3 regions of the Mesorhizobium sp. M1406 genome follow, and region 1 is predicted to be linked to each of the others. Evidence: riboswitches for the same ligand, from Rfam matches in the RefSeq annotation. Region 1 holds a riboswitch; each other region holds the start of a gene.

Region 1 (10,420 bases):
TATCACCCGCTCCATGCCGACCGGCAGGTGATCAAGGGCATCGACATCAATGTGCGCAAGGGCGAAGTGGTCGGCATTGCCGGACTGATGGGCGCCGGCCGCACCGAATTCGCGATGAGCCTGTTCGGCCGCTCCTATGGCCGCCATATCACTGGCGAGGTGCTGCTCAAGGGCATGCCGATCGATGTCTCCTCGGTGAGCAGGGCAGTCGAACACGGAATTGCCTACGTCACCGAGGACCGCAAGACCTACGGCCTCAACCTCATCGACCATATCAAGCACAACATCACGCTGGCCAATCTGGGCGGCGTGTCGCGCCATAGCGTGATCGACGACATGCGCGAGCTCTCCGTTGCCAACGACTATCGCAAGAAGACCAATATCCGCGCTTCGAGTGTCTATCAGATGACCGGCAATCTTTCCGGCGGCAACCAGCAGAAGGTGGTGCTGTCGAAATGGCTGTTCGCCGACCCGGACGTGCTGATTCTCGACGAGCCGACGCGCGGCATCGACGTTGGCGCCAAATACGAAATCTACACGATCATCGCCCGCCTCGCCGCCGAAGGTAAGGCGATCGTGGTCATCTCGTCGGAAATGCCAGAACTGCTCGGCATCAGCGACCGCATCTACGTCATGAACGAAGGCCGCATTGTCGGCGAAATGCCCGCGGCGGACGCCAGCCAGGAAAAAATAATGCGCGCCATCGTCCGGGGAGAAGGAAAAGCAGCATGAGCACCGAAAGCGCCCCCGCCCCGCAGAGCAAAGTCGCCGAAGACGTGCCGCAGCGTCCACGTATCGCCGTCTCGGCGCTGACGACGAACCTGCGCGAATACGGCCTGATACTGGCGCTGATCGCCATCATGGTGTTCTTCCAGTTCACCACCTCCGGAACGCTGTTCAAACCGGTGAACCTGAGCAATCTGGTGCAGCAGAACTCGTTCATCATCGTGATGGCGCTGGGCATGCTGCTGGTGATCGTCTCCGGCCATATCGATCTCAGCGTCGGGTCGGTCGCCGGCTTCATCGGCGCACTGGCGGCGATGATGATGGTCATCTGGCCGCTCGGCCCGTTCAGCAATCCGCTTGTGGTGTCGATCATCTGCCTCATCGTGGGTGGCGCGATCGGCGCGGCGCAAGGCTACTGGATCGCCTATCATCGAATACCGAGCTTCATCGTCACGCTGGCCGGCATGCTGATCTTCCGCGGCATCTGCCAGGCGCTGCTGGGCGGCGGATCCTCGGTGGGGCCGCTTCCCGACGGCTTCAAGGCGCTCAGCTCGGGCTTCATCCCGGATGTCATCGGGCCACTGACGCTCATCCCGCCGACGGTGAACGCGGCCGGCAAGACCATTATCGGCAGCGGCCTGACGCTGCACATGACGACGATCGTGCTGGGCCTGATCGCTGTGCTGGCCTACGCCTATTTCGGGCTGAGGACACGACGCAAACGCGAACGCCATGGCTATGAGGCCGAGCCCTTTCCCCTGTTCGTCATCAAGACGCTGGTGGGTAGCGCGCTGGCGCTGTTCCTGGTCTACCAGTTCGCCAGCTACAGGGGCCTGCCGGTGGTGCTGCTCGTCATGGGCGTGCTGATCTCGCTGTTCGTCTTCGTCACCAAGCGCATGACCATCGGCCGCCGCATCTATGCGATGGGCGGCAACGCCAAGGCCGCGCAGCTGTCAGGCATCAAGACAGAACGGCTGACGCTGATGGTGTTCGTCAATATGGGCGTGCTGTCGGCACTTGGCGGCCTGATCATCGCGGCGCGGCTGGGACAGGCGGTGCCGGCTGCCGGCCTCGGTAGCGAACTCGATGTGATTGCCGCCGTCTTCATCGGCGGCGCCTCGGCGATGGGCGGCGTCGGTCAGGTCATCGGCGCGGTGGTCGGCGGCTTCATCATGGGCGTGATGAACAACGGCATGTCGATCATGGGCGTCAATGTCGACTGGCAGCAGGTCGTCAAAGGCCTGGTGCTGCTCGGCGCCGTGATCTTCGACGTCTACAACAAGAACAAGGTTTGACGGGCCAGCGAGGCAACGAGGAAAGCATACGGGTCTAGATCGCGATGCTGCCGGCAACCCGCCGGCGTCAAGAAGTCCCTCGGGGACCAAGCTCGCGGGCGCAATCCGGACGACGAGTTCAACCCGTGGCGCGGCGAGGTCCGAGCCGCGCGGGTTAGGGTTTGCCAAACGGCACCGGGCCAAGACAAATGAGAGAGGATTCATCATGCTGATCTCCCAGATTCTCGATGACGCCGAGACCATCCGTGTCGTTGCCCGCAACGGCGGCAAGACCCGGATCATCAACGGCGCCCGCAGCGTCTACTCGCTGGCGATGGAGGCCGCGCGTACCGGCGTCGGTCTCGTCGCGCTGATCGAACGCAAGGGGCTTGGCGAAACGGTCGATCTCGAGGCGGCCTACAAGAAAGGACGGCTGCTGTCGCCGATCAACCATCCCGACCCGGCGCATCTGCACCTGACCGGCACCGGACTGACGCATCTCGGCTCAGCCGCGACACGCGATTCCATGCACAAGAAGCTCAGCGCCGACGGCGAGGAGCAGCTGACCGATTCCATGAAGATGTTCCGCATGGGGCTGGAGGGCGGCAAGCCCGCGAAAGGCCAGATCGGCGTGCAGCCGGAATGGTTCTACAAGGGCAACGGCACGATGGCGGTGGCGCCAGGTGCGGCGCTCTTGTCACCGGCTTTCGCCAAGGACGCCGGCGAAGAGCCCGAGGTGGCCGGCATCTACGTCATCGGCGATGACGGGGCACCGTTCCGCGTCGGCTTCACCCTGTCGAACGAGTTTTCCGACCACGTCACCGAACGCGTGAATTATCTGTTCCTCGCCCATTCCAAGCTGCGCAACGCTTCGTTCGGGCCGGAGATCCTGATCGGCGACCTGCCGTCCGATATCAGAGGCACCTCGCGCATCTTGCGCGACAACGACGTGCTGTGGGAAAAGCCCTTCCTGTCCGGCGAAGCGAACATGTCGCACACCATCGCCAATCTCGAACATCACCACTTCAAATATGCGGCTTTCCGCCAGCCGGGCGACGTGCATGTGCACATGTTCGGCACGGCGACGCTGTCCTTCGCCGACGGCATCAGTACTGAAGCCGGCGACGTGTTCGAGATCGAGGCCAAGGATTTCGGCCTGCCGCTGCGCAATCCGCTCGAGATCGAGCAGCCGGTGAAGGTGGCGGTGAAGGCGCTTTGAAAGGGTGATCTCCCCCCAAGGGGAGGAGATTGGCAGCTCCGACGTCAATAAATATCGAAGTCGAAGTATTTGGCCTGGATCTTCTTGTAGGTGCCGTCGGCGACGATCGCGTCGATGGCCGCATTGAGCTTGTCGCGCAATGCCGTGTCTTCCAGGCGGACGGCAATGCCGGCTTGTGTCTCCGTGCCCTTGACGTCACCGACCAGTTTGCAGCAGCCGTCGCTTGCCTTCTTCAACCAATCCATCAGCACGAACTTGTCCGAGATCACGGCGTCTAGCCGGCCGTTGGTCAGGTCGGTGATCGCTTCTTCCTGGGTCGGGTAGAGTTTTGCCTCGGCGCCCGCCTTGCCATAGGTATTCTGGGCATAGTCGGCCTGCGTGGTCGAGGCCTGGGCGCCGACCGTCTTGCCTGCAAGGGCCGCCGGTTCCGTCGAGGTGAGATCGCTGTCCTTCGGCGCCACCAGAGCGAGCGGTGTCGTATAATATTTGTTGGTGAAAGCGACCTGCTTCTTGCGCTCCTCGGTGATGCTCATCGAAGCGATGATGGCGTCGAACTTCTTGGCCTGCAGGGCGGGAATGATGCCGTCCCAGTCCTGGGTGACGATTTCGCACTCGACCTTCATCTGCGCGCACAGCGCATTGGCGATGTCGATGTCGAAGCCTTCGACCTTGCCGTCCGCTGTAATGGTATTGAATGGCGGATAGGCGCCCTCGGTGCCTATCTTGATTTTCTCAGCTGCCCGCACCGACAGAGAGCCGGCCGCCATCACCAGCATGGCAGCGCCCGCCGCCGATATGATCCATTTCGAAATCTGCATTTTCTTGGTTCCCCTTGAACGCCGCCAGCTTGACGACCAGAAAGGCAGCCAAGCATGGCGAGCCGGCGCAGGCAAGTATTTTGCCAGCGGGCAAAGGGGGTTCAGCGCGCGGGGCGGAAATGCTTGGACAGCTTCAAACCCTGCGCCTGGTAGTTGGACCCGAGATCGGTGCCATAGAGTGCCCGTGGCCGCTTCAGCATGTGCTCGTAGACCAGCCGGCCGACGATCTGGCCATGGTCGAGGATGAACGGCACTTCGTGGCTGCGCACTTCCAGCACCGCCCGGCTGCCGGTGCCGCCGGACGCCGAGTGGCCGAAGCCCGGATCGAAGAAGCCGGCATAGTGGACGCGGAATTCACCGACCAGCGGATCGAAGGGCGTCATCTCGGCGGCGTAGAGCGGCGGCACATGCACCGCTTCCTGGCTCACAAGAATATAGAATTCATCGGGGTCGAGCACCAGTTCGCCAGCGCCTCTCTTGTGGATCGGCTCCCAGAAGTCGACGACCTCCTGCGCGGCGCGCTGGTCGACGTCGATGAGACCGGTGTGATGCTTGCCGCGGTAGCCGACAAGGCCGTTTCGATCGCCGTTGAGGTCGATCGACAGCGCGATGCCGCCGCCGGAAATGTTGGGCGGCTCGGTGGCAACCAGTATCTGCGCGCGATGCAACTGGTGAAGTTCGGCTTCCGACAGCAGCGCATTGCCGGTGCGGAAACGGATCTGCGACAGTCGCGAACCGGTGCGCGCGACGATCGGGAAGGTGCGCGGGCTGACCTCCAGATAGAGCGGACCATGATAGCCGGCGGCGATCTTGTCGAACTCGTGGCCGCGATCGGTCATGACGCGGGTGAAGATGTCGAGCCGCCCGGTCGAGCTCTTGGGATTGGCCGAGGCAGAAATGTCCGCCGGCAATGCCAGGCTTTCGAGCAAGGGCACGATATAGACGCAGCCGGTCTCCAGCACCGCGCCCTCGGCCAGATCGATCTCGTGCAGCTTCAGCCGGTCGAGCTTTTCCGAGACCTTGTGGTTGGGGCCCGGCAGGAAGGACGCACGCACCCGCCAGGCCTTGTCGCCGAGCCGGAGATCGAGGCTGGCCGGCTGAATCTGGTCGGCATCGAGCGCACGTGCCGACTTCAGCGCGCCGGACTGGAAGAGCGCCGAAATGTCCTGATCGGGAAGAATGCCTGTTTGCCGCAAAGCCGGCTCCGCTGCAACGCCGCTGGTACAAACCTCTTAATCAAGCCGGCAATTGACGCAAGCGTGGCGCGGGTCTAAAGGGTCGTTATCCCGTGGTGATTTGGCCGGTCGGCTTGCAGCCACGTTAAACAAGTCGCTAAAGGACCGTCGGGCCGCAAGGCCGTATGGACCGGTTGCGACTTTCGCGGCCGGTTTTTTTGTGTCTGGAAGAAGAGCGATGAGCACCAACAAGCGCAACTGGAAGCCTCAAACGGCACTCGTGCACAGCGGAACGCTGCGTTCCGGTTTCGGCGAAACGTCGGAAGCGATTTACCTCACCCAGGGCTACGTCTATGAAACGGCGGAGGCCGCCGAAGCCCGTTTCAAGGGCGAGGAGCCGGGCTTCATCTATTCGCGCTACGCCAATCCGACCGTCGACATGTTCGAAAAGCGCATGTGCGCGCTCGAAGGTGCCGAGGACGCCCGCGCCACCGCCTCCGGCATGGCCGCGGTGACGGCAGCGCTGCTGTGCAGCGCCAAGGCCGGCGACCATATCGTGGCGGCGCGCGCGCTGTTCGGCTCCTGCCGCTGGGTGGTCGAGACGCTGGCGCCAAGATATGGCATCGAGGCGACGCTGGTCGACGGCACCGACATCGCCAATTGGGAAAAGGCGGTCAAGCCGAACACCAAGCTGTTCTTCCTGGAAAGCCCGACCAACCCGACGCTGGAAGTGGTCGACATCGCCGCGGTTGCCTCGCTCGCCAATTCGATCGGCGCCAGGCTGATCGTCGACAATGTCTTCGCCACGCCCTTGCAGCAGAAGCCGCTGCAACTCGGCGCCCACATCGTCGTCTATTCGGCGACCAAGCACATCGACGGCCAGGGGCGCTGTCTCGGCGGCGTCATCCTGTCGGACAAGAAGTGGATCGACGAGAACCTTCACGATTATTTCCGCCACACCGGGCCCAGCCTGTCGCCCTTCAACGCCTGGACGCTGCTGAAGGGGCTGGAAACGCTGCCGCTGCGCGTGCGCCAGCAGACGGAAAGCGCCGGCAAGATCGCGGATTTCCTCGCCGAGCGGCCGGAAATTGCCCGCGTCATCTATCCCGGCCGCGCCGACCACCCGCAGGCCGATATCGTCAAGAAGCAGATGTCGGGCGGCTCGACGCTGATCTGCCTCGACGTCAAGGGCGGCAAGCAGGCGGCCTTCGCCTTGCAGAACGCGCTCGACATCGTGCTGATCTCCAACAATCTCGGCGACGCCAAGAGCCTGATCACCCATCCGGCGACGACGACGCACAAGAACCTGAGCGACGAAGCGCGTGCCGAGCTCGGCATCGGGCCGGGCACGCTCAGACTGTCCGTCGGCCTGGAAGACACCGACGATCTGCTTGAGGATATCGAACAGGCGCTGAAGGCCTCGTAAGAGGGCTTTGGCTTTCAGGCGCCGGACGGCGTCTCTTCCAGCTCGGCCGCCTTGGTCCCGATGGTCATCGCGTTGCCGCGCCAGTCGACGGCACCGCCGAGCCAGCCGCGTGCCCACATCGCCGGCAGGATCAGGTCGCGCGCCATGATCGCGGCAACCATGCGTGGCGACAGGTACCAGCCCTTGGACCAGGCCAGGGCGCACTCGGGAAGGTAGAAGGCCGCCACGGCAATGGCGGTTGCCCAGAGGCTGAAGCCGGCGCTTGCCGCCGCAATCAGCGCCAGCACCAGCGGCACCGCCGCGCCAGTCAGGATTTCGGGTGCGAAGAACAGCGGGAAGGTGACGCGGCGCAGGCGCGCCCAACGGGCCTGACGTGACCAGATCTCGTCGAACGTGCGCCGGCCAAGCGGCTGTTCGAAGGGCGCGGCGACGAGATTGACGCGCAGGCCGAGGCCGTTGACCAGCTTGGTCGCGGCGGCGTCCTCGGCGATCTCGGCGGCCAACGCGCGGATGCCGCCATTGGCGTCGAGCATCGGCTTGTTCCAGAGCATGCTCTTGCCCTGGGCAAAGCCAAGGCCAAGCGCCTCGCCGGCATATTGCCAGCGCGCCTGGAGCGTGTTGAGGAAAGCGCATTCGACTTCAGCCCAGAAGCCGGCCGGCCGCGAGCCGATCGGCGTCGAGCAGACAAGGCCGGTGTCGGGCCGCCATGCAGCCATCAGGTGCTGGATGTAGTCTCTCGGCATCAACACGTTGGAATCGGCCAGGACGACCCAGTCGTGCCGCGCCGCTTCCCAACCCTTGACGCAATTGTTGAGTTTCGGATTGGCGCTGAAGCGGTCGTCGCCGATCATCAGCCGGGCCGGCACCTTGGGAAACCGGGCAATCGCCCTGTTTATCGGTTTGACTACCGGATCGTCGGCGTGGGCGACGCAGAAGATCAGCTCGTAGCGCGGCCAATCAAGCGAGAAGGCGCGCTCCAGCGTCTCGTGCGTGAACGGTTCAATGCCACGCGACGGCACGATGATCGACACCGGCCGCGGCTTGCCGGTCGGCGGCGCGATAATGCGGCGCCGTTTCAGACGCGAAGCGGCAAGCACGATGCTGGCGAGATTTGAGAGGATAAGAGCAATTGAAAGCGTTGCGGCTATGAGAGTGAGTTCCATCGAGATCCGGTCACTCCAGAAAACCGGTCCGCCAGAACAATCTGGCTGGCATGACGACCGATTTCAACAGTTCGACAGAGCGCCCGAGTCGCGCGGCACTGGTCGGCGCACACCATCATTGTCGTGTGTCACTTAAATGACATTCTTTGCCGGCACCTGCCGTTCGGTAGGCAATGAAAGGACGCGCACCGTTGACCAGCCTGCAAGGAGCGCCGAAAGATACTGGATTGTTTTGGAGCTGCTTATGTACAGCGCCGTCACGCGCAACATCGAAGTGCAGGTCAGGCCGTTCTATCTGGAGGACCGCTCGGATCCGTCCGAGAACCGCTATGTCTGGGGCTATCAGATAACGATCGACAATCAGTCGGACGATTCCGTCCAGCTGTTGTCGCGCTATTGGCACATCACCGATGGCACCGGCAGGGTCGAAGAGGTACGCGGCCCTGGCGTCGTCGGCGACCAACCCGAACTCAATCCCGGCGACAGCTACCAGTACACGTCCGGTTGCCCGCTCTCGACACCCTCCGGCATCATGGTCGGGCACTACACGATGCGCAACCAGCGGGGCGAGACGTTCGACATCGCCATCCCCGCATTTTCACTCGACCTGCCGGGGAAGCGGCGGACGGTGAATTAGCGTCTTTCTCCCCGTCTCTGTACGGGGAGAAATGCCCGGCAGAGGGGCGCCGCCGGGCTGATGAGATTGTCTTCCACGCACAAGGCATCCGAGTGGACGGCGCGGCCATTCGCCGAAGTTCGCGCTGCCCCTCATCCGCCCTTCGGGCACCTTCTCCCCGTAAACAGGGAGAAGGAAGGGACACTCTACTGCGCCGCAAACTCCGCCGGGTCGAAGTCATATTGCTTCGAGCAGAATTCGCAGGCGACGTGAATGCCGCCGTCCTCGGTGCTGTCCTTGATCTCCTGGGCGGAAAAGCCCTCGAGGATGCCGCGGATCTTGTCCCGGGAGCACGAGCACTGGTCGGCGACCGGAACGCCGCCGAAGACGCGCACGCCATGCTCGTGGAACAGCCTGTAGAGCAGCCGCTCGGCGCCGATCGTCGGGTCGATCAGTTCGGTCGGCTCGATGGTGCCGAGCAGCGCCAGCAACTCCAGCCAGGAATTGTCGTCGGGATCGTGGATCTCCTCGCGCGGATCGCCATCGCCGCCCGGCAGGTCCGGCACGCGCATGCGCTCGGGCGACTGCGGCAGGAACTGCGCCAGGATGCCACCGGCGCGCCACTGCTCGCGGGCGCCGCCCGGGCCGGGCGTCAAGAGCTTGGCCACCGACAGCCTGAGATCGGTCGGAATCTGCTCCGACTGACGGAAATAGGTGCGTGCCGCATCTTCCAGCGTCTCGCCATCGAGCTGGACGATACCCTGATAGCGCTGCGTGTGAGCGCCCTGGTCGATGGTCAGCGCCAGCACGCCGGTGCCGAGCAGGGTCTGCTGGGACGTTTCGCCCGCCGCGACCAGCGCTTCCAGTCGGTCGGCATCGAAACGCGCATAGGCGCGCAGCGCCGAGGGCGTGGAAAAATCCGCGACCAGCATGTCGACAGGCCCGTCGGTGCGGGTCTGAAGGATGAACTTGCCCTCGAACTTGAGCGAGGTGCCGAGCAGCACCGTCAGCACACAGGCCTCCGCCAGCAGCCGGGCGACCGGCTCGGGATAATCGTGGCGGCCAAGGATGGCATCGAGCATCGGCCCGAGCTGGACGGTGCGGCCGCGCACGTCGAGCGGGCCTACCTCGAAGGGCACGACGTGATCGTCGCCGGCGTAGCCGAATTCGCCGAGTTTGGGGTGATGTTCAGTCACTCGATAGGTTTCCAACATAACAAAGCTCCGGGGCGCGGCCATGCCGCCCTCTCGGGAGCATGCGTCGAAACGCGCTTGATTTGCGTGATGTGGCGCAAATAGGCATCACACCCCCGGAGATCAAGCTCACAGAGATCAAGCGCCGAGGCACCAGGCGAGCACGGCCTTCTGCGCATGAAGCCGGTTCTCTGCCTCGTCGAAGACCACCGAATGCGGCCCGTCGATGACCTCGTCGGTCACTTCCTCGCCGCGATGCGCCGGCAGGCAGTGCATGAACAGCGCGTCCGGCTTGGCCTTCGCCATCAGCTTGGCATTGACCTGGTAGGGCGAGAACACGTTGTGGCCGCGGGCACGATGCTCCTGGCCCATCGACACCCAGCAATCGGTGACGATGCAGTCGGCCTGATCGACGGCTTCCTCGGGCGAGCGGGTGAAATGCAGCTTGCCGCCATGCGACTGCGACCAGTCGATATGCTTCTGCGCCGGCTCACTGCCCTCGGGGACGGCGATGTTGAGGTTGAAGCGGAAGCGCGCAGAGGCCTCAAGCAGCGAATGCAGCACGTTGTTGCCGTCGCCGGTCCAGGCGATGGTCTTGCCGGCGACCGGACCGCGATGCTCCTCGAAGGTCATGATATCGGCCATAAGCTGGCAGGGATGGGTGTCGTCGGTCAGTCCGTTGATCACCGGCACGGTGGCATTCTCGGTCAGCTCCAGCAGCCGCTCATGCGAGGTGGTGCGGATCATGATCGCGTCGACATAACGCGACAACACCTTGGCGGTGTCGGCGATGGTCTCGGAACGGCCGAG
Region 2 (9,331 bases), on a different contig from region 1:
CGACAATTCAAACAAGCCACGCTGATCGTTCTCGCATTAAGATCGTCGCTCATAGCTTGGGCGGAATTGTCGTACGCAAGTACATCGTGGACCAAGTAAAGGCAGGCAACGAGCTCCCCGCCATTGAGGCCCTTCTTTTAGCCTCTCCATCCGGCGGTTCGGATATGGCCGGCATTGGTCAACTCCTAAGTCCGCATAATCGTCATTTGAAGCAGCTAAGTCCGGATGCCGACGCGTTAGCCTCGCTAAACGAAGATTGGAAGCTACTAAAGATCGACGAAAGAATGGAGATTCATTACGCAGCCGGCGGGGCGGATGCAGTAGTGTATCCAGAAAGCGCCCTACCCACCCTAATCGGTCCGAAGCACAGCCTGATCCCATCGTGCGACCACTTCTCAATAGTTAGGCCATCAAATTATGACGACATATCTTACAAGATTATTAGGAATTTTATCACAGCGGGGCCAACCTCTCCTTCTATAAAAAGTAACGGAAATTCGGTTGCACGAATCGCCGATCCGCTATTTGACATATATCACCTGAGTGACGAACAGTATTATTTACAACGGCCTGACGACGACTATATATTGCGGGCCACTCTTGGTGCTCCCGTTTGGATCTCTGGTGATAGCGGGGTGGGTAAGACTTCCCTTGTAAGACGGATGGTGATCCGCTCTGGGTGGAAGCTGCAGCATATTATGCTAAGTGGTTATTTGTCACCAGACACAAACCCGACTTCGGCTTTTCTTCGTGAAGCGATCGCGTTGGAGACAGGAACCTACGCCAGAAGCTCCGATGACATACCTACGTTGATTTGGGATCTTAAATCCGCAATCTCAAACTCAAACGTGGCTGTGAGATGCTTCTTGGTCGAAGAAATACCTGTGACAGATAGTAGGCTATTAGATTTCATTGTAGGGGCTGTTAATATAACGTCTCATTTTGATTCGGATGACACCCTCAGTGGTCAAGTTAGATTTGTCTTCACGTCGATAGCCAACCCTGACAAGGTTATTCCGACAGGATATAGCAAGGTGAGGGAGCGGATCAGCTTCGTCAGAGCCAACCGGTGGAAAGTAGATGAGGTCGGCGGGTTGCTGAGCTTGATAAAGCCACCTACCGGAATTTCGCTCAGCGCACAGGACGACGAAAGCGTCATCCGATCGGCGAACGGGATGCCGAGATTTGTAAAACATGTGTTACGTGACCTGCGCGATCGAAGAGACACAGGCGAGAGCCTACCTGATCGAGTTAGGCGACTGGAAGCGGAGGACAAGTTTTGAAGAAGCTTCGTCCGTCAGCGATTATTCCTGATCATTTGTACGTCGACCGAGAAGCTGACCGTCAATTGGAATCTACTGTTCTGGCAATGGCGCGTCCGCCATATGTGCTGGAAGCGCGGCAAATGGGAAAGACCAATCTCCTCTTGCACATCAAGAAGAAGCGAGAGGCCGAGGGGGACGTTGTCCCATACTTTGACCTGTCGGTTAGGATCGATGACGTATCATCCTTTTTTCGTCACCTGATAGACTCGATTGTTAACGGAAAGGGCGCGTGGCAAAACGCAACCAGAAATTCGATTATAGCCATCAGGAAGATGGGGATAGCTGAGCCACATCGCGAGTATGAACTAAGTCTTCTGGAGATTCTGCGGGAGATATTTCCGAGAAAATTGATTATAATATTCGACGAGATCGATTCAGTTGTTTCTACATCGTATTCAGATCGTCTTTTCTCTCAAATCCGTAGCATGTATTTTTCTAGGGTAAATTACTCGGAATATGAAAGATTGACCTATATTCTCGCCGGAGTTGCAGAACCGTCGGAGCTTATAAAGGATCGGAGTATCTCACCTTTTAACATTGGCGAGAAGATTTATTTGAAGGATTTTTCACAAAGCGAAATTGTGAAATTTATGGCCAACGCCGGGTGCGCCTTTACCTCCTCCGTTATTGAAGAAGTCTTTCGTGTTACGAGCGGCAATCCGAGGATGACCTGGGATGTCACTTCGGAGCTGGAAGACATAGGGCTTGGACAGGTCGAAGTGAGCGTCGAAGACGTGAGCAATGTAGTAGAAAAGCTTTATCTGCGACAATTTGACAGAGCTCCGGTTGACCACATAAGGGTGCTTGCTGAATCAGACAGCAGTGTAAGGGCTGCGATAGGTTCAATCAGGTGGGGTAACGTCGAGGACATCGATCCGAAAACTAGATCGGCCCTTTATCTATCGGGAATAACTACTTATGATTTAGCTGGCCGCCCGGTAATAAAGAATCCGATCATAGACGCGGCTTTGTCTGATGAGTGGCTCTCAACAATTGCCGCGCGCGAAAGAGGCCCACTCAGGGTCGCCGCTGATCAATTCCGACTCGGCGCCTATGCAGAAACCGTCAGATTAATCTCTTCGTTCAAGGACGAGGCCGCCGACACACTGCCTTACGACAGCCAGTATCAGTTAGCACTCTCCTTGCTCTACCTTAACAGGCACGACGAAGCTGTATTAGAATTTCAGAACCTTGTGGATCGTCCATCTGAGGCGGAACGGTCGATGGCAGCGCTTTATCACTACGCGACGGCGCTCGCACGCTCCGGAGACAGGATTTCCGCTATCTCAGCCTACCGCATGGTCGTACGCAGTGAAACCAAGTCGGCCAACGTTGCAAAGGCCGGTTTGATAGCGGCGCTCGCTGCAGAGGACACTGCTGAAAGTCGGGAGGAAGGGCGCAAACTTGGCAACGGTATTGCGAGTGAGCCGCCGTTAGGCGACGACGACGAAACCCGCATTTTTGCGGCAATCCTATATTCACTTGCCACCATCGAGGCCCGCGAAGGAAATACCGTATCGGCCTTACGAAATCTAAAGACCGCGCTGTCGGTAGCCCCAAAAGAACAGCAACCGGCAATTCTTGGGCGTATGTTCAGGTTTGGGCAGGAGCCAAAAGATATATTCTTGTTGGAGAAAGCAGTAGATATCATAGCGGAGACAAAAGACAAGAGAATAAACACGTTCTCAGACCTAGATTCGAGCGACGTTAGAATTGGTGAACTAATGTCTTTGCTTGGGGGGGTAGGACGCGATGATTTGATAGAGCGTATTATAAAATCTAGTTTTAATATAGACAGATCGAGGCCTAATTCTGTTAGAATTTCTCTGGATTTGATCAAATTGTTGCCGGAAGACCTTCATTCTGGGCTTACAACATTCATTTGGAGAAAGGTTCACGCTGACGAAGCCATAATATTAAATGATCGTCTCGAGTCACTTCGCACAATATCTCAGTCCGGACCGGTCCATTTCCGTTCGCGGGCGCTAAGGGAATTTATGGCGCTGGCACTTAGGGTAGCACATTCGGACCAATTTCTGCCCGATGAAGACCTTTTGTTCCTACTGACACAAGCGCAGGCGCTCGTAGCCGGCAACAAATCTGGAAAGGCGTTCGAGATTATGGATGCAATCCGTGCTGGCTTGGGTACCGTGACGCCCGACCGGGCGATTGTTGGTTTTGTCGCGGCATATCAAGATATGAATGCTGCTCGCCAGATTGGTGATAGACCAAGATCAAGGCGAGCCGCCCAGTACCTGACGTCGATCGTAGCTGAGCATAGCGCTATGCTGGATGAGAGCGGGTCCCAATTCGGGAATTTGATTAAATCGGCTACTGAGATGGCGCAGCAGGTTTTGCGAGAGACGATATTGCAAACTCCTCGGGCAACAGTACTGCCCCAAACCAACCCCAGAAAACTTGGCCGGAATAGTCGAGTTATCGTACGCAGCCCCCATTCTGGCGAACAGTTCACTGCAAAATTTAAGCTAGTCAGAGACAAAATAGTCTCAGGAGAACTGGTCATCGTAGACGAGAAATAGGCAGAACGGTTCCCGGCTCGCTTCGGACCCACCCCCCGGCCTTCGGGCAAACCGCCCGCCCGTCTTGGGGACGTGCGTGCCAACTCGAGGTGGCCTTGAAGCGGTCGGCAGATCGTCGCTCTCGATCAGTGCGTCAGCCTCGTCGGCTAGCACCCTGGCGGCGGCAATGGCATCGGCGGCCTGCTTCGGGCTGAACCCGGCTTCCTTCGCGGCTTGTTGGCGGGGTGAACCTGTTTCCTTCGTGGAAATAGGTTCGAGGTCTGTTCGCTTGCCGTTCTCCGCCTCGATCTCGGCCAGCAGTTCACCCGACCGGATCATTGCCCGGTCCTGAATGCGCCGCGCCGCCCGAAACAAGCTCTCGTCATTCATCTGCCGGGCATAGGAGGCCAGCGCCTGCGCCTTCGCCGACCAATGCCTGCACTCGTCGACGCGGACGCACCGGGCGAGCGCCTTGCGCACCTCCTGATAGGTCTCGGGCAGCGGTGCTGAGCGGATGGGTCAGGGGATGGTGGTTGTTCTCGATGCCGCGCTGGGTGGTGCGGGTGCCTCACCACCCTCGGCCAGCTTGGTGATGGTCGGCGCCGATGGACCGTCGACCACCTCCTCAAACTCGGCTGTCGGGATGTTGGCGACCCGCACCGCCTGAACCTGCTGATCCTTCGACATGCCCGCCTCCTCGCGGCCTGCCACTGGGAAGAAGTGCCGTCGCCGTTATTTTTTCGGTGACCTCTGGCGTCGAACTCCTTCAGCTATTCACCGGCTCGCCTGATCCCCCGCGCCTTCAGCCCCGCATCATCGAGTGCAGGATGGCCTGCATGTGCTCTTCCAGGTCGAGTTCACCCCGTCCTCAACGGCCAACAGGTACTCGGCCTTGGCCCGGCGGTTGCCTCGGCTGATTGCTGGCCACAGATGGCCAGCAGCGCCACCTGTTCGTTCCGGTCAGCTCTAGCGCGGTCATCCCTGCTGCTCGCCGCTCGATTAACAATGCGGTGGAATGCTGCATAGGCCGCCTCGTGCGCCGCGATCAGTGCCTGCAGCTTAGGCGAGACCCTTACCTCAGCGGACACCGGGTCGACGGCAACCGCCGCGCCGGTCAGCGCGAGAAGAGTACGGCGGGTGATCGCGGGCATGGATTATGTCCTCCTGGCTGCCGATCCTGCCGACCATAACATCGCCGTGGCAGGCCGCAGAGATGGTCAGATGCTATCTGCTGACAATGCGGTCAGTTGGCCATTGGAACCCAGAAGGTGTGGTGAAGTGGGCACATAAACGCCCTGAGCCATTAAGTTGGGCGTTCTGGAGATGGCGAGTTCAGGGAAATTGGTCCAAAGCTTGCCGATGAGCCGAGGCAGTTGCTCCGTTGGCCACCGTTGATCAGGACACCTCCCGCAAGTACCGCTCCAACTCGGTCGCAAGGATTAAGGTGCGCCTTCCCGATTTGCTCGCATGCAGTTTGCCTTCGCTAAACAATTTATAGAGCATTGACCTAGAGATACCCGTAATCTCGGTAACGTCTGAAAGCCTATAGGTAAGTTTCTCGGGTTCACGAAGATCAGGGGCTGGCTTCTTCATTTGCTCGATGATCTCTAGAAGTCGCGCGATATCATTTTCGATGCGCTTCAGTCGCCGATCAAAATTGTCGACCAACGCGGCCACTTCCTTGAAAACGTCGTTCATCAGCCTCGGCCTTCCCATCAGGATGTCGATAAACCCCCAACATCCGAAAATGTGCGGGAAAGAGGGGCCCCACATTCGACCCACCCCCGGCCTTCGGGCAAACCCCTGCGGGCCAGGTCGGGGTCGTCCAGCTGCCGTACCGGCTACCAGCGCGAGCCGAGCGGTGTCCGCAGCATTGTGGTTTCGTCTCGCTGCTAGCCATGCTCGCGATGCGGCCAGACCTTCGTCAGCTTCGGGATTGCCCGATTGGCATTCGCCCAGTCGATGGCCGCCATCCAGCTGGGCGCGACGTGCTTCAGCGTGTCGGAGGCGTGGTGCCAGATTTCGACGCGTGGATCGCGACCGCCGGGGCGTTTGGTGTTGGTGGCGCGGGCGCGCTGCATTAGCGTGTAGCCGGCGACATCGCGCATCGAGGTGGGTTTCTGCGGGACGTAAGTCATGTGGCAGGCCTGTTCCTCACTCAGCAGCGGGGAGGTGACGGTGCAGGCGGCTGAAGTCGACCGTCAGCACCGGGAGCGGGCCCGCTGCACCTATCTGGCCGCAGCAAGAGCAGGAAGCAGCCGGAACGACTTACGGTAGCCGGGGTTGGTCGGCTCGAACGTCTTGGTGATGACCTTGTCGGCGAGCTTCACGAACTCCGCCAGCGTCATCTCGACGTGGCCGCCGTTAGCGGTGTTGTCAATGACGACGATGTTCTGGGTACCGTTCCAGTCGAGGCTGTGCTTCACGGCCATCAGTATTTTCCCCTTGTGCGGTCGCTAAGACCGCGTGTGTATTAATTCAGCGAGATTAGCTGCCGGTGAAATCTTAGTATGAGACGGATTGATCGGCTGAGCCAATGCTGGCCTTGTCCATGCTCTGCTGGCAGGCAAGTAGCGAACGAAAGGCCCGTTTGGTGTAAGCCGGGGATAAGTATCGACAGTGCGGCGATCAGGATTTTTCTCATTTTGATTATCCCTTCGGTGCCTACCATTTCGGTGGCGGCCTTTGCCCGCGAAACCGGCGGCAAACACAAGCTATAGTGGACAGGCTCAGGCCTGTCGTTAGCGCCGAATTTGGGAAATTGTCCCGCCATCCATTTCTGATTGGCCTGTCAATCGGGGCACGCCTAAGTGGATATTTCTGCCGCTTCGGATGCCAATACAGGTGAAGAGTGCGGCCTCGGTAGCCTTGCGGCCAATCTCCCAAAAAGCTTTAAAAAAGCGAAAACGTGCGGATTATGGAGGCCCCACATCGTGCCCCGGCCCCGTCTTCGGGCAACCGCCCCGGGGCGATCAGGTATGTTACGCACTATGCAGGATCGCCCTAGCCTTGGTCCTTTTTCTTGATCATGCCCATGATGCGGGCGTTGTGTGCCGCAATCCGCGCTCCGGTCATCGCCGGATGCACGTCACCCTCGAAACGAACACACCGCATACAGAGACGTGCCTCGGCCTCGCTTGGCACCGTGGTGATCCAGCCGCAGTACCGGCACGTGTAAGGTATGATCCCGGGCTCCGCGCGCTGGCTGTCGGCGTCGGTTCGTCGTCTATCATGTCGCCCCCTCAAATTCCTTCCGTAATGCGGATGGGAAGCTTCAGATCGATCAGCCGACCTGCAGGAGGGATAGCGTGAGTTGGTCCCTTGCATCGACCCACCGGCTGTCGTCGTTGGCGACGTCACCCTCGCAGAACACCAGATGCGGCTCATCGCTCCTGCGCCCGAGCTTTGGGCCTAGGTCCAGCTTCTTCAGCAGGCGGTAGGCTTTGCCAGTCGGACCCGTCTCAAGATCGAACCAGGTCTCCCAGAAAAATCCGTCGACGTCGTAGTCGTAATCCCCGGGGTCGACCCCGTGTTCCTCCCAAATGGCGCTGTGTTCGACCTCAGCCTCGTGTGCGATGCCCTCGCTGATAAAGAACTCCCGCCATGTTGGCGGCGAGGGGCAGAAGGTCCATTGACCGACAGTCAGCAGGTAGCCCTGCTCGCCACTGTCATACCAGCACATGGTCTCGGCGACCTGCGCCGGGGACGCGAGCAGGGGCTGGCCAGTTCTACCAACGAACGCTCGCGCGTGCTTGACGAATGCCGCTGTGAGCAGGCCGCCCGCGCCAATCAGAAAACCTCGCCTTGAGAGCATAAGAACCCCCAGAGTTCACACGTGCATCTGGAGGGCTGAGACCTACTGTTGCCCATTGAGGGCCACATCGTCTTCACCACCGTTGCCGGTCAAAGCTGGTTGGCGGGGCCGGGGCCCTCTCTGGATGCAGGGATTGGTCTACCAAAGCGATTGCACGTCGGCAAGCCTTCTCCTCATGGGTGGAAGACTGGGGGCTCTGAAATCGAGCAGCCACACCCACCCCCCATCGGGCTGATGGTGCCGGACTGCCCCGGCGCGCTGGACCGTCGGGCTATCTCGACGTTTTGCGCATATTTGTTTTATGCCGATGAGGACGATGTTGAGGAGCCGGCCCAGTCGAGGAGAGGTCGATCTCAACGATGACTACGAAACCACCCACAACGAGGAGGACTGACCCCCATGAAAACTGTTCTTGCCATCCTGCTGCTCGCTGGCGCTATCGCCAGCGCCCACGCCGAGGAGCCGGTGCCACCGCAGTTCAGCGTCGACAAGCTGATGAAGTCCCTCGCTGCCGACAAGGCCGCGCCCCTGACCGCCGCCCAGCAGGCCGCCATAGACGCCGCCAGAGCTAAGGTCCAGCAGGCCGCTGATGAGGCCTCTGCCAGAGCCGCCGCCGAGGAGGCGGCCAAAAAGCAGGCCTACAGACTTTGGGTCAATAAAGTTCGGGAGGACAACTGGAAGAACGTGCCAGTCGAGAAGCGGATGCCGATCCTGATGTGGTGCTATGGGCAAGCCGGCGGTGTCGATGGCAACGTGCCCGACTACAGCAAGGAAGCAGATTGCCTCCAGCGCCAGCTTGATGGCTGGGCGCGCGTCGACCAGCTGATCCCGCCGGAGAAGAATAACTGAGCCATGAACCACCTTATGTGGGCAGGCCTCGACCTGCCCGATGAGTGGGACGAGGGCGAACTGCCTGAAGACCTGCAGGACTGGAGCAAGGGCGGGCCGTGATCGTCCAGGGGGTTGGGCCGGAGGCCGGGCAGGGGTCGATTATGTTGGGCCCGTCACGCGATGCTTGGGACGTCCATGCCTTCCGCGCTTGCTGCATCGATGTCAGCGGTCTGAAGCCGCCAGCGGCTTCGACAACGTATTCGCGGGCTTCGTTTGCTGCGATTTCTCCTCGATCATTGGCCCTGCCACGGGATCGGCTACATGGCCCGAAGAGGCTCGCCAGCCTTCTTCGACGCTATACTCGTCAACGCCGGTTTCAAGATCCATTAACAGCGCGCAGCTGCCCAATCCGTGCCTTGGCACAGAACGCTTCTATGAGCATTGAGCGGCGGGCTTAGTAGGTGAAGGTCGTGCCGGCCCGCTGCATTGCGGTGACCGTATTCCAGTATGCCTGCTGAGATGCCATCTGCCGTTGCGCCGAAGCTTGCTCCTCCATGACCCGCCTCTGGTCTTGCCCGACGCGGCAATTGACATAGGCATCTGTGCCGGGCCGAGCGCCGTAGCTGCGGCAGATTTGATCATTGCGAGCGGCGAGTTCTTCCGTTGACATGCAGCCGGTGATTGCAAGGCTTGCCGCAAGCGCGGCGATAGTCAGGCGTAATTTCATTAGGATTGTCCCGGTTTTAGTGAGCAGCCATCGTCAGGCGCGGTTGCAAGGCCGCGCGACCGGCCAAAGCCGATTTCGGCTAAATTCTCAGCGTGGAGATGCTGGCTATCGGTGC
Region 3 (10,420 bases), on a different contig from region 1:
TCAGCACTGAACGCAAGGATCCCGGCCATGGCTGATCAACCGGACTATGCCGCCACCTTTCAGCCGGTTGCCGTGGCGGTCGAAGCCAGCAGCCTGAGCGATCAGGTGGCGACGATCAGGCGGGCGCTGGCGGGATCGCCGGTTCGCAAGTGGTTGCTCTGGACATCGGTCGGCATCATGGCCGTGATCATTGCAACGTCGATCGGCCAGATTCTCCTCAACCGCTGGAATCAGCCTTTCTACGATGCGCTCGCGCGCCGCGACATGGCGGCCTTCCTGCACCAGCTTCTCGTCTTTGCAGCCATTGCTGGCGGGCTGCTGGTGCTCAATGTCGGCCAGACTTGGCTCAACCAGATGATCCGGCTCAAGCTGCGCCAGGCGCTGACGCTGGACCTGATCGACCAGTGGACGAGGCCCGCGCGCGCCTTCCGGCTGGCCAATGCAGGCGCCATCGGCGTCAATCCCGACCAGCGCATGCAGCAGGATGCGGCGCACCTCTCGGACCTGTCGACCGACCTCGGTGTCGGGCTGCTGCAGTCGCTCATCCTGCTCGTATCCTTCGTCGGCGTGCTGTGGGAGCTGTCCTCGGGCTTCGTCTTCCACATCGGCGGGACCGCGCTGGCCATACCGGGCTACATGGTCTGGGCTGCCATCCTTTATGCCGGCACCGCCTCCTGGTTGAGCTGGCTGGTCGGACGCCCGCTCATCGGCCTGAACAGCGACCGCTACACGCGCGAAGCCGAGCTGCGCTCCTCGATGGTGCGCGTCAACGAAAATGTCGATGCCATTGCGTTGTACCATGGCGAGGCCGACGCCAGGCGACGGCTCGAACTCGACCTCGGCACGGTGCTCGGCGCCATGCGGCGCATCTACAGCGCCCAGATCAACCTGGCCTGGGTGACCGACACTTATGGCTGGATCACGGTCGTGGCACCCATCTTGGTCGCCTCGCCGGTCTATTTCTCAGGCGATATCAGCTTTGGCGGACTGATGATGGCGGTGGGCGCCTTCAACCAGGTTCACTCGTCCTTGCGCTGGTTCATCAACAACATCGGCAGTATCGCCGATTGGCGCGCCACGCTCATGCGCGTCGCCGACTTCCGCATCGCGCTCGACGAAACCGATGTGCTGCACGACACGGAGAGGCGCATCGCCTTTGGCGAAAACGCCAATGGCAGCCTGACTTTCGAGAAGCTCGAAGTGGCCTCGCCGGAGGGCTGCACCAGGCTGGCCGACCAGCATGTCGAAATCCGCCCCGGCGAGCGCGTCATGATCACCGGCGACCGGGGCGCCGGCAAGACGCTGTTCTTCCGCGCCATTGCCGGCCTGTGGCCATGGGGAAGCGGCCGGATCAGCCTGCCGGCGGGGGAATCCCCAATATTCGTGCCGCGCGTCCCCTATTTCCCGGTCGGTACGTTGCGCGAGGTGCTTGATCATCCGAATGGAGCCGCGCCGGCGAGCGATGCCGACATTTCGGCGGTGCTCGCCGAGGTCGGTCTCGAACGGCTGTCGTCGTCACTCGACCGCGCCGGGCGCTGGGACCACGAGCTGGGCGATGACGAACAGCGCTCGCTGGCCTTCGCCAGGCTCGCCTTGCGGCGGCCGAAATGGGTGATCATCGATGAAGCGCTGGATGCGTTCGACGGCCCGTCGCTACGGCGGGTGCTGACGATGCTCGAGAAGCGTTTGCCTGGGACTGCGATCCTCAACATCGGGCAGGGCCAGCACAACAATCAGTTCTTTCCTCGCGCGTTGACGATCGTCAAGGATTCCGGCGCTCCAGCTCTGAAGCCCGCCCGCGTCAGGGCCGGCGCGATCGAACCGCCGCCTGCCGTCGCTCGCCGCGAGAAAGTAAGCTGATATCCAGGCGAGGGGTGCAAAGCTTTATTTTGCCGTGATCGCGCAGCAAGCTTGTCGGGAGAAACAACCCTGGCCACGGCCATGCTTGATGCTCTGCGCCTGCTTGCCTGTCTCGCCTGCGCCCAGGCCGCTCCCGCCGCCTTGCCGCCGGATGCGCTGGCGGTCGACGTCGAGCTGGTGCTGGCGGTCGACATCTCGCTATCGATGGACGAGAAGGAGTTCGCCCTGCAGCGCGCCGGTTATGTCGAGGCGCTGCGGCATCCCGACTTTATCAAGGCTGTTCGCGCCGGCCCCACGGGCCGGATCGCGCTCACCTATTTCGAATGGGCCGGCACGGTGCGCGACGACGCGGTCATCGGCTGGCAGATCATCGACAGCGCCGAGAGCGCCAACAGCTTTGCCGACAAGGTTGCGGCCCGCCCGTTCCGGAGCTTCCGCGGCACCTCGATTTCCGGTGCGCTGGCCTTCGGCACCGAGCTTTTCGATCGCACGTCCTTCGAGGGCGAACGCAGCGTCATCGATATTTCCGGTGACGGTCCGAACAATATCGGGCCGCCGGTCACCGCGACGCGCGATGCGGCGACCGCAAAAGGCATCGTCGTCAATGGCCTGCCGATCCTGATCAGCCCATCGCCCACCTTCAGTCATCTCGACCAGTATTATGCGCAGTGCGTGATCGGGGGCCCCGGTTCCTTCGTGCTGCCGATCTATGCGGCCGCCGAATTTTCGACGGCCATCCGGCGCAAGCTGATCCTCGAAGTAAGCGGCATTCAGAACAAGGCGAGAATCATCCCCGTCGACGCGGCCACGCCGATAGACTGTCTGCAAGGCGAGCGGGACAGGCGGTTCCTGTCAGATCCGTATTTTCCGGAACTTGACCGGTGAGCCTTGCCGGGACTTGTCGTGCATGCCGTTGTCCCAAAACCGCTGGACACTTTTGGGCGACATGCAATCAGGCCGGTCGGGCGCCAAACTTGTCGCGGAACTCGTTGTAGAGATCGCGGCGCCAGCGCCGGCCATGGACATAGCCGTGCAGTAGCTCCGGCAACGAGTAGCCGAGCGCTGTCGACGAGCGATTGGCCATGTAGCCCTCAAATGCTTGAGGTATCCGGCCTCGGAGGATATCGGCGATAATCTGCCGTGAGATCATGTAGGGCGGAATATGCGGGTAGGCGTCGGCAATATGCGGATGTTTGCCCATCAGGTTCGCATAGGCTTCGACATAGCCGTTACGGCGGCCCGAAATCGAGTTTTCCGAATTGTATTTCGTCCAGTCGATGTCCTCGGACAAACGCGCGCCATGGCGGCGGGCAAGCCGCAGCAGCAATTCGCGATCCTGCATCCGGGTGATGTCGCTGTCATAGCCGCCAATGCCCAGCAAGGCCTCGCGGCGGGCGGTTATCGCGGAGCCGGCGATGAAGATCGTCTGCGCGACCAGCGTCCGTTCCAGCATCGTCGGGCTCACGAATGCGTCGCGGTTGACGCAATTGGTGGCGCGGTTGCCCTTCAGGGAGACAAAAGAGCTGATCAGCACCTGAAGAGTCGGATTGTCATCGAAGCAGGCCAGGGTCCGTTCAAGCCGGTGCGGCAGGTAGACGTCGTCCGAATCGAGGAACGTCACCACGGGCGCCCGCGCTCGCTCGATGCCGGCATTCCTGGCGGCGTTGGCGCCTCGCCATTTCGCGCCGACATAGATCAGCCGCGGGTCTTGAATGCGGGCGAGCGCCGCCTCGGTTCCATCGGTCGAGCCATCGTCAACGACAATATGCTCGAACCTTGGCATGCTCTGGGAAAGCACGCTTTCCACGGCGCGCAACACTGATTCGCGCCGATCGTGGGTCGGCGTTATGACCGTGATGAGAGGGGTCGGTTCGATGATCCCGGCCATGTCGTGTCAGCTGTTTCCTGCGCAGGGTCGCGCGTCTATCCAGGACTTTTCGATTTTCAGAACGGTCGAATGGATCGGACTTTCCTTTCCGCTACACCTCATAGTCGATGTGACGTTACAAAAACCAGCTGCCCGTGTCACTCACCGTGCCGGTCCTTGGCCCGCGCGAGATAACGAATTCCCATTGTTAGCGCTCCAATTGCAACAGCACTGCCGGACAGAGCATTTGCGAATCACCACGGAAGCGACATGCGCGACCGATAGCGCGTATTCCATTACCTCGGACGTAATCGTTTTGCGTTCAACGTTTGAGCAGATTGCTGTTGCGAGGCCAGCTGGTCGGCTTCGATACAAAGGGAATACAAATCATGTGGCCGCTTACGCCGTTGCCCATATGCGCCAGGCCACGATGGGCCCGCAGATCGTCGAATATCTGCACAAGATCGATGCCTGGAGCCTTTCGGCGGCCGTTTTCTGATTCATGGCGGCGATGTGGAGGTGATCGAGAACGACTGGCCTGGTCATCTGATCATCATCGAATTTCCCGACAGGCAGCATGCGCGTAACTGGTACAGCTCGCCGGCCTACCAGGCGATATTGGCGCTGCGTACGGACAATTCAGAGTCCGACGTGGTGTTCGCCGATGGCGTCGAATATCCGCACAAGGCCACGGATGTTCTGAGTTGACTGGTCCCAGACCAATCCAACGTTGCGGGCGTGGCGCAAGGGATCGCGATAAATCGCCTAGCTGTGCCCGACATAGTCAGGCACGGTCTCGATTTCGTCGCGAACCATGCCGGCAGCGAAACTGAACTGGCCCCAAAACGCCAAGCCATAAAATGCCTGACCGACAATCAGGGAAAATGGAATTTGCCAAAGCGGCATCCCTGCTTCTCGGGCATGGCCAACGATACGTCGTGTTGTGCGCCACGACATGGTGAACCATCGGCTGAAAGACTTCGCCACCCGTTGCGTGCGGCTAGGCGCACTAAGCTCCACATATTTGCGGTCGGCATCGCGACCGGTTACCAGTGCACGCCAGTAAAAGAATTTCCAGCCACGTGGCGAGTAATGATAAGCGCGTGCATTGACGTTATAGATCTTGTGACCTTCAAGTTTTAGCTTGCGCATCAGCAATGTGCAGGAGACTTTGAACCCATTATGTTTTGGAAAAGGATTTTTTGTAATCCAGTCGCGCCGAAAAGCTACATTATTGGCATTAATTGCCCTCTTTGAAGCAAATCTCCCGTCCCCATGTGCCATTGGAAAAAACCAAATCAAGGCAAACGTTCTAGAAAAGAAGTCATCATGCAATAGGTAGGTATATCCGTTCACGCAAACAATTTCAGATTGTGCGAACGGCTCAAGTAAAGTTGATAGCCATCCGGGTTCAGCTACGGTATCTGAGTCGGATAAGACAATTACGTCCCCATCGGCTTTCAAGATTCCATTATTCTTCAGGTCGTAATATCGCCCTCCTGGGCAAGCGGCAAAGATGACGTCGGCAACTCGTTCCAGTTGCGGCGCTTCCGCTGTGATGTCGCTACGAAGCGTTTTTGCATCCGCCTCTGTTCCGCCGTGGGAGATGACAACCTTCGGTCTGGCCAAGCCGGCTGAGGAAACCGAAGTGATTTCACGCGCCAGCGCCTTCAGTCCAACGCCGACTTCGCCCCAATCTATGGATTTGGCGTTCTCCATTTCCAAGACGAGCGAGTATGTTGCGCGTTCCTCAACCATCTCTGCACCGACCATTTATCAGCGTCTAGGTGGCTATCGTCGCCGCAACCCAATGTAAAGACAACCCTACGGATCAAGCGGCAGTAGATTCGCAAAGCGCTCCTTGTCACCTATGATCTTCACATCGCCTTTTCGATCAGATCGGACGCTGGCCCAGGTTTCTAAGAGTGCCGAAAGCGCGATGATTGCTGAGGTTGAATTTTGAGGGGTCCGAGTATTGCGACAAGAAGCGCTCCCTCCACTCCCTATTGACGTTGTCTCGTTGGATTTCGAGACCTGAACTGGGGGCTGGTGCAGATTCAGCAGATTCAAATGTGAGTTGCGCGCCTACCAGACCCGCGACTTTCTCAAGGCTGGCCTGTGGATTTGCCAAGAGTTCCTCGTATGTCAAGGACAGGAAAGACAATCCGTTTTTTGCAAGCCAGATGTCCCACGACAGATTCTCCAGCACGATTTTTTCAAGGGCCTCCGCTATCGATGCGCCGTCATAGCGTGGTGAGTTCTGAACAGCCTCAGTAGAGCGAAACCGACCGGTCTGACGAGCGCGTGACCAAGAGATTGCCTGACCAAGGAGATCGCGGCGAGTCAAGCGCACGTAGTGCAGTCCTGGAAGGCTGGCTGGGAGATCCACAGTCTTGGCCACCTGCAAAAACTGGCTTGCAAACAGTTTGGCAGCGTAAATTCCAGAGGGAGACCGCCCATCTTTCAATGCACGCAAAACCTGGGCACGGGGATCGCGAGGATAGTTCGGCATTGCGAGAACACGGCGGCCACCGAACCACTCGAGGGGGTTGCCAAGCTCGGTGGCCGCCATCAATCCGGCCAGATGATTGCTGCCGCTGCGCGGTGAGGTGCAGATGAGAATTCCGGCTTTCAACCCAGCCAGCATTTCCGGCGGGATTTCAACTGGCAGAGGGCGCCTACGAAAAAGATGCATGGCGATCAAGACTACCGCTTCAGTAAGAACACAGCCTGCTGGCCGAAGAAATTCCAAAACCACCACGGCATCGACAGGCCGATCTTCTGGCCATTGGCGTCGAGTGCGGTTGCTTTTTCCACGGTTGCGCCGAGTTCGTCGCACAGATTGACGAAGTCGCGGATGGTGCAGAAATGGATGTTGGGCGTGTCGTACCAGGAATAGGGCAAGTCCTTGGTCACCGGCATGCGGCCGTTGAGGAACAGCGAAAGGCGCACGCGCCAATGGCCGAAATTGGGGAAGGACACGATCGCCCGGTTGCCGATCCTGAGCAATTCGTCGAGCACCAGCTTCGGGTTGCGGGTGGCCTGCAGCGTCTGCGACAGGACGACGAAGTCAAAGCCCTTGTCGGGATAGAATTCGAGGTCCTTGTCGGCATCGCCCTGGATGACCGAGAGGCCGCGCGCCACGCATTCGTTGACGCCGCGCTGCGACAGCTCGAGTCCACGGCCGTCGACCTGCTTGGTGTCCTGCAGCAATTCAAGCAGCGAGCCGTCGCCCGAGCCGACATCGAGCACGCGGGACCGCGGCGGGATGAGATTGGCGACGACCTCGAGGTCGACGCGCTGGTCGCGGTTGACGCTCATTGGCTCAATCCTCTCGCCCGGGCCGCCGAGCCGATGAAGCCGTTGATGGCGGCAAACAGTTCCGGCTCGTCGAGCAGGAAAGCATCGTGACCGCGATCGGTCTCGATCTCGACGAAGGATACCGACGCGCCGGCCGCGTTGAGCGCATGCACGATCGAGCGGCTCTCCTCGGTCGGAAACAGCCAGTCCGAGGTGAAGGACACCAGGCAGAAGCGGGTTTTGGTGCCGGCAAAGGCGTCGGCCAACCGGCCGCCATGGTCGGCGGCGAGGTCGAAATAGTCCATCGACCGCGTCATGTAGAGGTAAGAATTGGCGTCGAAGCGATCGACGAAGGTCATGCCCTGGTGGCGCAGATAGCTCTCGATCTGGAAGTCGGCGTCGAAGCCGAAGGTCAGAGCTTCGCGATCCTGCAGGTTGCGGCCGAATTTCCGGTGCAGGGCGGCCTCCGACAGATAGGTGATGTGGGCGGCCATGCGCGCCACCGCCAAGCCCTTTTCCGGGCGTTTGCCGTGTTCGAAATATTTGCCGCCATGCCAGTCCGGATCGGCCATGACAGCTTGCCGGCCGACCTCGTGGAAGGCGATGTTCTGCGAGGAATGGCGCGCACCGGTGGCGATCGGCAGCGCCGAGAAGACGCGCTCCGGGTAGCTCGACGCCCATTCCAGCACCTGCATGCCGCCCATCGAGCCGCCAAGCACGCAGAACAGCTTTTCGATGCCGAAATGGTCGATCAGCATCTGCTGCGCGCGCACCATGTCGCGGATGGTGATGATCGGCAGGTCGAGCCCATAGGGTTTGCCGGTGGCGGGATTGGTCGAGGCCGGTCCGGTGGACCCCAGACAACCGCCGATGACATTGGAGCAGATGACGAAGAAGCGGCTGGTGTCGATGATCTTGCCGGGGCCGATCAGCACCTCCCACCAGCCCGGCTTGCCGGTCACCGGATTGGTGCTGGCGACGTGCTGGTCGCCGGTAAGCGCATGGCAGACGAGGATGGCGTTGGAGCGGGCGTCGTTCAGCGTGCCATAGGTCTGGTAGGCGATCTGGAACGGCGACAGCAGCGTACCGGCGTCCAGCTTGAGCGGTTTGTCAGGCCCAAAACGCAAAACCGGGCTCGATGGCTGGTCGGCCTCGTTGTTGGTTTTGCGAGCACGCAGAGCGGCCATTGCATCCATCTCACACCTTGATCCCTGCACCGTGTTTTTCGAAAATCGATGCCGATGCGGTATCCGGCCGGCGCGGACAACAAAAAACCGGCATTGCAGTCGCAAAGCCGGTTACAGGATGCAAGCGGCCCTTTAGCAAGTTGTTTAACGTGGCTGCAAGCCGACCGGCCAAATCACCACGGAAGTTCGCACCCTTCTAGGCCCGTGGCGTGCTGGCGTCAACGGCCAGCCTTTGTCCGGAGGCGGTCACCTCTCGACATTGCGGGCCACGGCTTGTATTTCCGCTGCGGCTTCCCTGAGGAGCGTTCTCGACGGATTTTACGACATGAGCCAGACACCGGACAAGGCACGTCCAACCCCGCGCGCGGGCATCATGGACATCGATGCCTATGTGCCGGGCAAGAGCACGGCGCCGGCCGGCATCGCCAAGGTCTACAAGCTGTCATCGAACGAGAACCCGCTCGGTCCGTCGCCAAAGGCGATCGAAGCCGCGCGCGAGATTGCCGGAAAGCTCGATATCTATCCCGACGGCACCGCCAGGCGGCTGCGCGAAGCGATCGCCGAAGTGCATGGCCTGAACCCGGCCAACATCATCTGCTCGAACGGCTCCGACGAGATCCTCGGCCTGCTGGCGCAGACTTATCTGGCGCCCGGCGACGAGGCTGTCATCACCGAACACGCCTTCATGGTCTACAAGATCTACATCCAGTCGGCGGGTGCCGTTCCGGTGACGATCAAGGAAAAAGATGAGCGCGCCGACATCGACGCCATCCTGGCCGCCGTCACGCCGCGCACCAAGATCGTGTTCCTCGCCAATCCCAACAACCCGACCGGCACCTATGTGCCGTTCCAGGAAGTGCGCCGCCTGCATGCCGGTCTGCCAAAGCACGTGCTTCTGGTGTTAGACGCGGCCTATGCAGAATATGTCCGCCGCAACGATTACGAAGCCGGCATCGAACTGGTCGGCAGCGCCGAGAACGTGGTGATGACCCGCACTTTCTCCAAGATCGGCCTTGGCGGGGCGCGGATCGGCTGGATGTACGCGCCGATGCACATCATCGATGCGATCAACCGCGTGCGTGGCCCCTTCAACGTCAATGCAACGGCGATCGAGGCCGGCATCGCGGCGATCCGCGACCGCGCCCATATCGAGCGCAGCGTCGCGCACAACGAGATCTGGCTGGCATGGCTGAGCGAGGAGTTCACAAAGCTTGGACTGCGGGTGACGCCGAGCGTCGGCAATTTCATCCTCGTTCATTTTCCCGAGGACGACAAACATTCCGCAGCTGCGGCGGATGAGTATCTAACGGCGCGCGGCTATATATTGAGGCGCGTTTCCGGCTACGGCTTTCCCTACGCGTTACGCATGACCGTCGGCACCGAAGAGGCCAATCGCGGCGTTGTCGCCGCACTCACGACATTCCTGAAAAGCTAGAACGCCATGACATCACCGATGTTTGAAAAGATCGCGCTGGTCGGCATCGGCCTGATCGGTTCGTCGCTGGCCCGCGTCATCCGCCGCGAGGGTCTGGCCCACCACGTCGCTATCTCGACCCGCAGTGCCGCGACACTGGCGCGAGCGAAAGAACTTGGGCTCGGCGATAGCTACACCACCGATGCGAAGGAGGCGGTTCGCGATGCCGATCTGGTCATCGTCTCGGTGCCGGTCGGCTCGTCCGGCACCGTGGCCGAGGAAATCGCACCGGCGCTGAAGCCGGGCGCGATCCTGACCGATGTCGGCTCGACCAAGGCATCCGTCATCGCGCAGATGCAGCCTTATGTGCCGGCCGGCGTCCATTTCATTCCCGGTCATCCGCTGGCGGGCACGGAAAAATCCGGCCCCGATGCCGGTTTCGCCGACCTGTTCGACAATCGCTGGTGTATCTTCACGCCGCTGCCCGATACCGACCCGGACGCGCTGGAACGGCTGTCGGAATTCTGGCGCCGCTGCGGCGCCAACATCGATACGATGGATCCCCAGCATCACGACATGACGCTGGCCATCGTCTCGCATCTGCCGCACATCATCGCCTACAACATCGTTGGCACCGCCGATGATCTGCAGTCGGTAACCAAGTCCGAGGTGATCAAATATTCGGCTTCCGGCTTTCGTGACTTCACCCGCCTTGCCGCTTCCGACCCGACCATGTGGCGGGATGTGTGCCTGCACAACAAGGATGCCATCCTCGAAATGCTGGCGAGGTTC

What was found. Region 1 has a riboswitch for S-adenosylmethionine ahead of NKH03_RS06330 (O-succinylhomoserine sulfhydrylase). Riboswitches for the same ligand answer to the same signal wherever they lie in the genome.
Region 2: linked by a shared signal. The riboswitch ahead of NKH03_RS13655 (hypothetical protein) and the one ahead of NKH03_RS06330 (O-succinylhomoserine sulfhydrylase) in region 1 are both predicted to bind S-adenosylmethionine.
Region 3: linked by a shared signal. The riboswitch ahead of metX (homoserine O-acetyltransferase MetX) and the one ahead of NKH03_RS06330 (O-succinylhomoserine sulfhydrylase) in region 1 are both predicted to bind S-adenosylmethionine.

Annotation. Positions count from the first base shown of each region.
Region 1 covers NZ_JAMYKW010000004.1:228,185-238,604, reverse strand. The annotation lists gene mmsA (multiple monosaccharide ABC transporter ATP-binding protein) at 1-732, shown strand, start outside; gene mmsB (multiple monosaccharide ABC transporter permease) at 729-2,021, shown strand; gene araD1 (AraD1 family protein) at 2,227-3,219, shown strand; gene NKH03_RS06340 (ABC transporter substrate-binding protein) at 3,264-4,037, opposite strand; gene NKH03_RS06335 (2'-deoxycytidine 5'-triphosphate deaminase) at 4,139-5,233, opposite strand; SAM riboswitch at 5,316-5,393, shown strand; gene NKH03_RS06330 (O-succinylhomoserine sulfhydrylase) at 5,451-6,638, shown strand; gene NKH03_RS06325 (ceramide glucosyltransferase) at 6,653-7,801, opposite strand; gene apaG (Co2+/Mg2+ efflux facilitator ApaG/CorD) at 8,046-8,438, shown strand; gene NKH03_RS06315 (Hsp33 family molecular chaperone) at 8,624-9,655, opposite strand; gene argF (ornithine carbamoyltransferase) at 9,749-10,420, opposite strand, start outside.
Region 2 covers NZ_JAMYKW010000013.1:24,699-34,029, reverse strand. The annotation lists gene NKH03_RS13695 (alpha/beta hydrolase) at 1-1,283, shown strand, start outside; gene NKH03_RS13690 (AAA-like domain-containing protein) at 1,280-3,865, shown strand; gene NKH03_RS13685 (hypothetical protein) at 3,833-4,324, opposite strand; gene NKH03_RS13680 (hypothetical protein) at 4,364-4,531, opposite strand; gene NKH03_RS13675 (hypothetical protein) at 4,702-4,995, opposite strand; gene NKH03_RS13670 (helix-turn-helix domain-containing protein) at 5,240-5,542, opposite strand; gene NKH03_RS13665 (hypothetical protein) at 5,737-5,982, opposite strand; gene NKH03_RS13660 (hypothetical protein) at 6,073-6,276, opposite strand; gene NKH03_RS13655 (hypothetical protein) at 7,128-7,658, opposite strand; SAM-I-IV-variant riboswitch at 7,693-7,791, opposite strand; gene NKH03_RS13650 (hypothetical protein) at 8,058-8,507, shown strand; gene NKH03_RS13645 (hypothetical protein) at 8,944-9,216, opposite strand.
Region 3 covers NZ_JAMYKW010000001.1:386,490-396,909, forward strand. The annotation lists gene NKH03_RS01955 (ABC transporter ATP-binding protein/permease) at 28-1,860, shown strand; gene NKH03_RS01960 (DUF1194 domain-containing protein) at 1,942-2,745, shown strand; gene NKH03_RS01965 (glycosyltransferase family 2 protein) at 2,813-3,748, opposite strand; partial or broken gene NKH03_RS01970 (DUF1330 domain-containing protein) at 4,119-4,435, shown strand; gene NKH03_RS01975 (glycosyltransferase) at 4,493-5,500, opposite strand; gene NKH03_RS01980 (Stf0 family sulfotransferase) at 5,622-6,422, opposite strand; gene metW (methionine biosynthesis protein MetW) at 6,434-7,048, opposite strand; gene metX (homoserine O-acetyltransferase MetX) at 7,045-8,214, opposite strand; SAM riboswitch at 8,327-8,404, opposite strand; gene hisC (histidinol-phosphate transaminase) at 8,540-9,649, shown strand; gene NKH03_RS02000 (prephenate/arogenate dehydrogenase family protein) at 9,656-10,420, shown strand, end outside.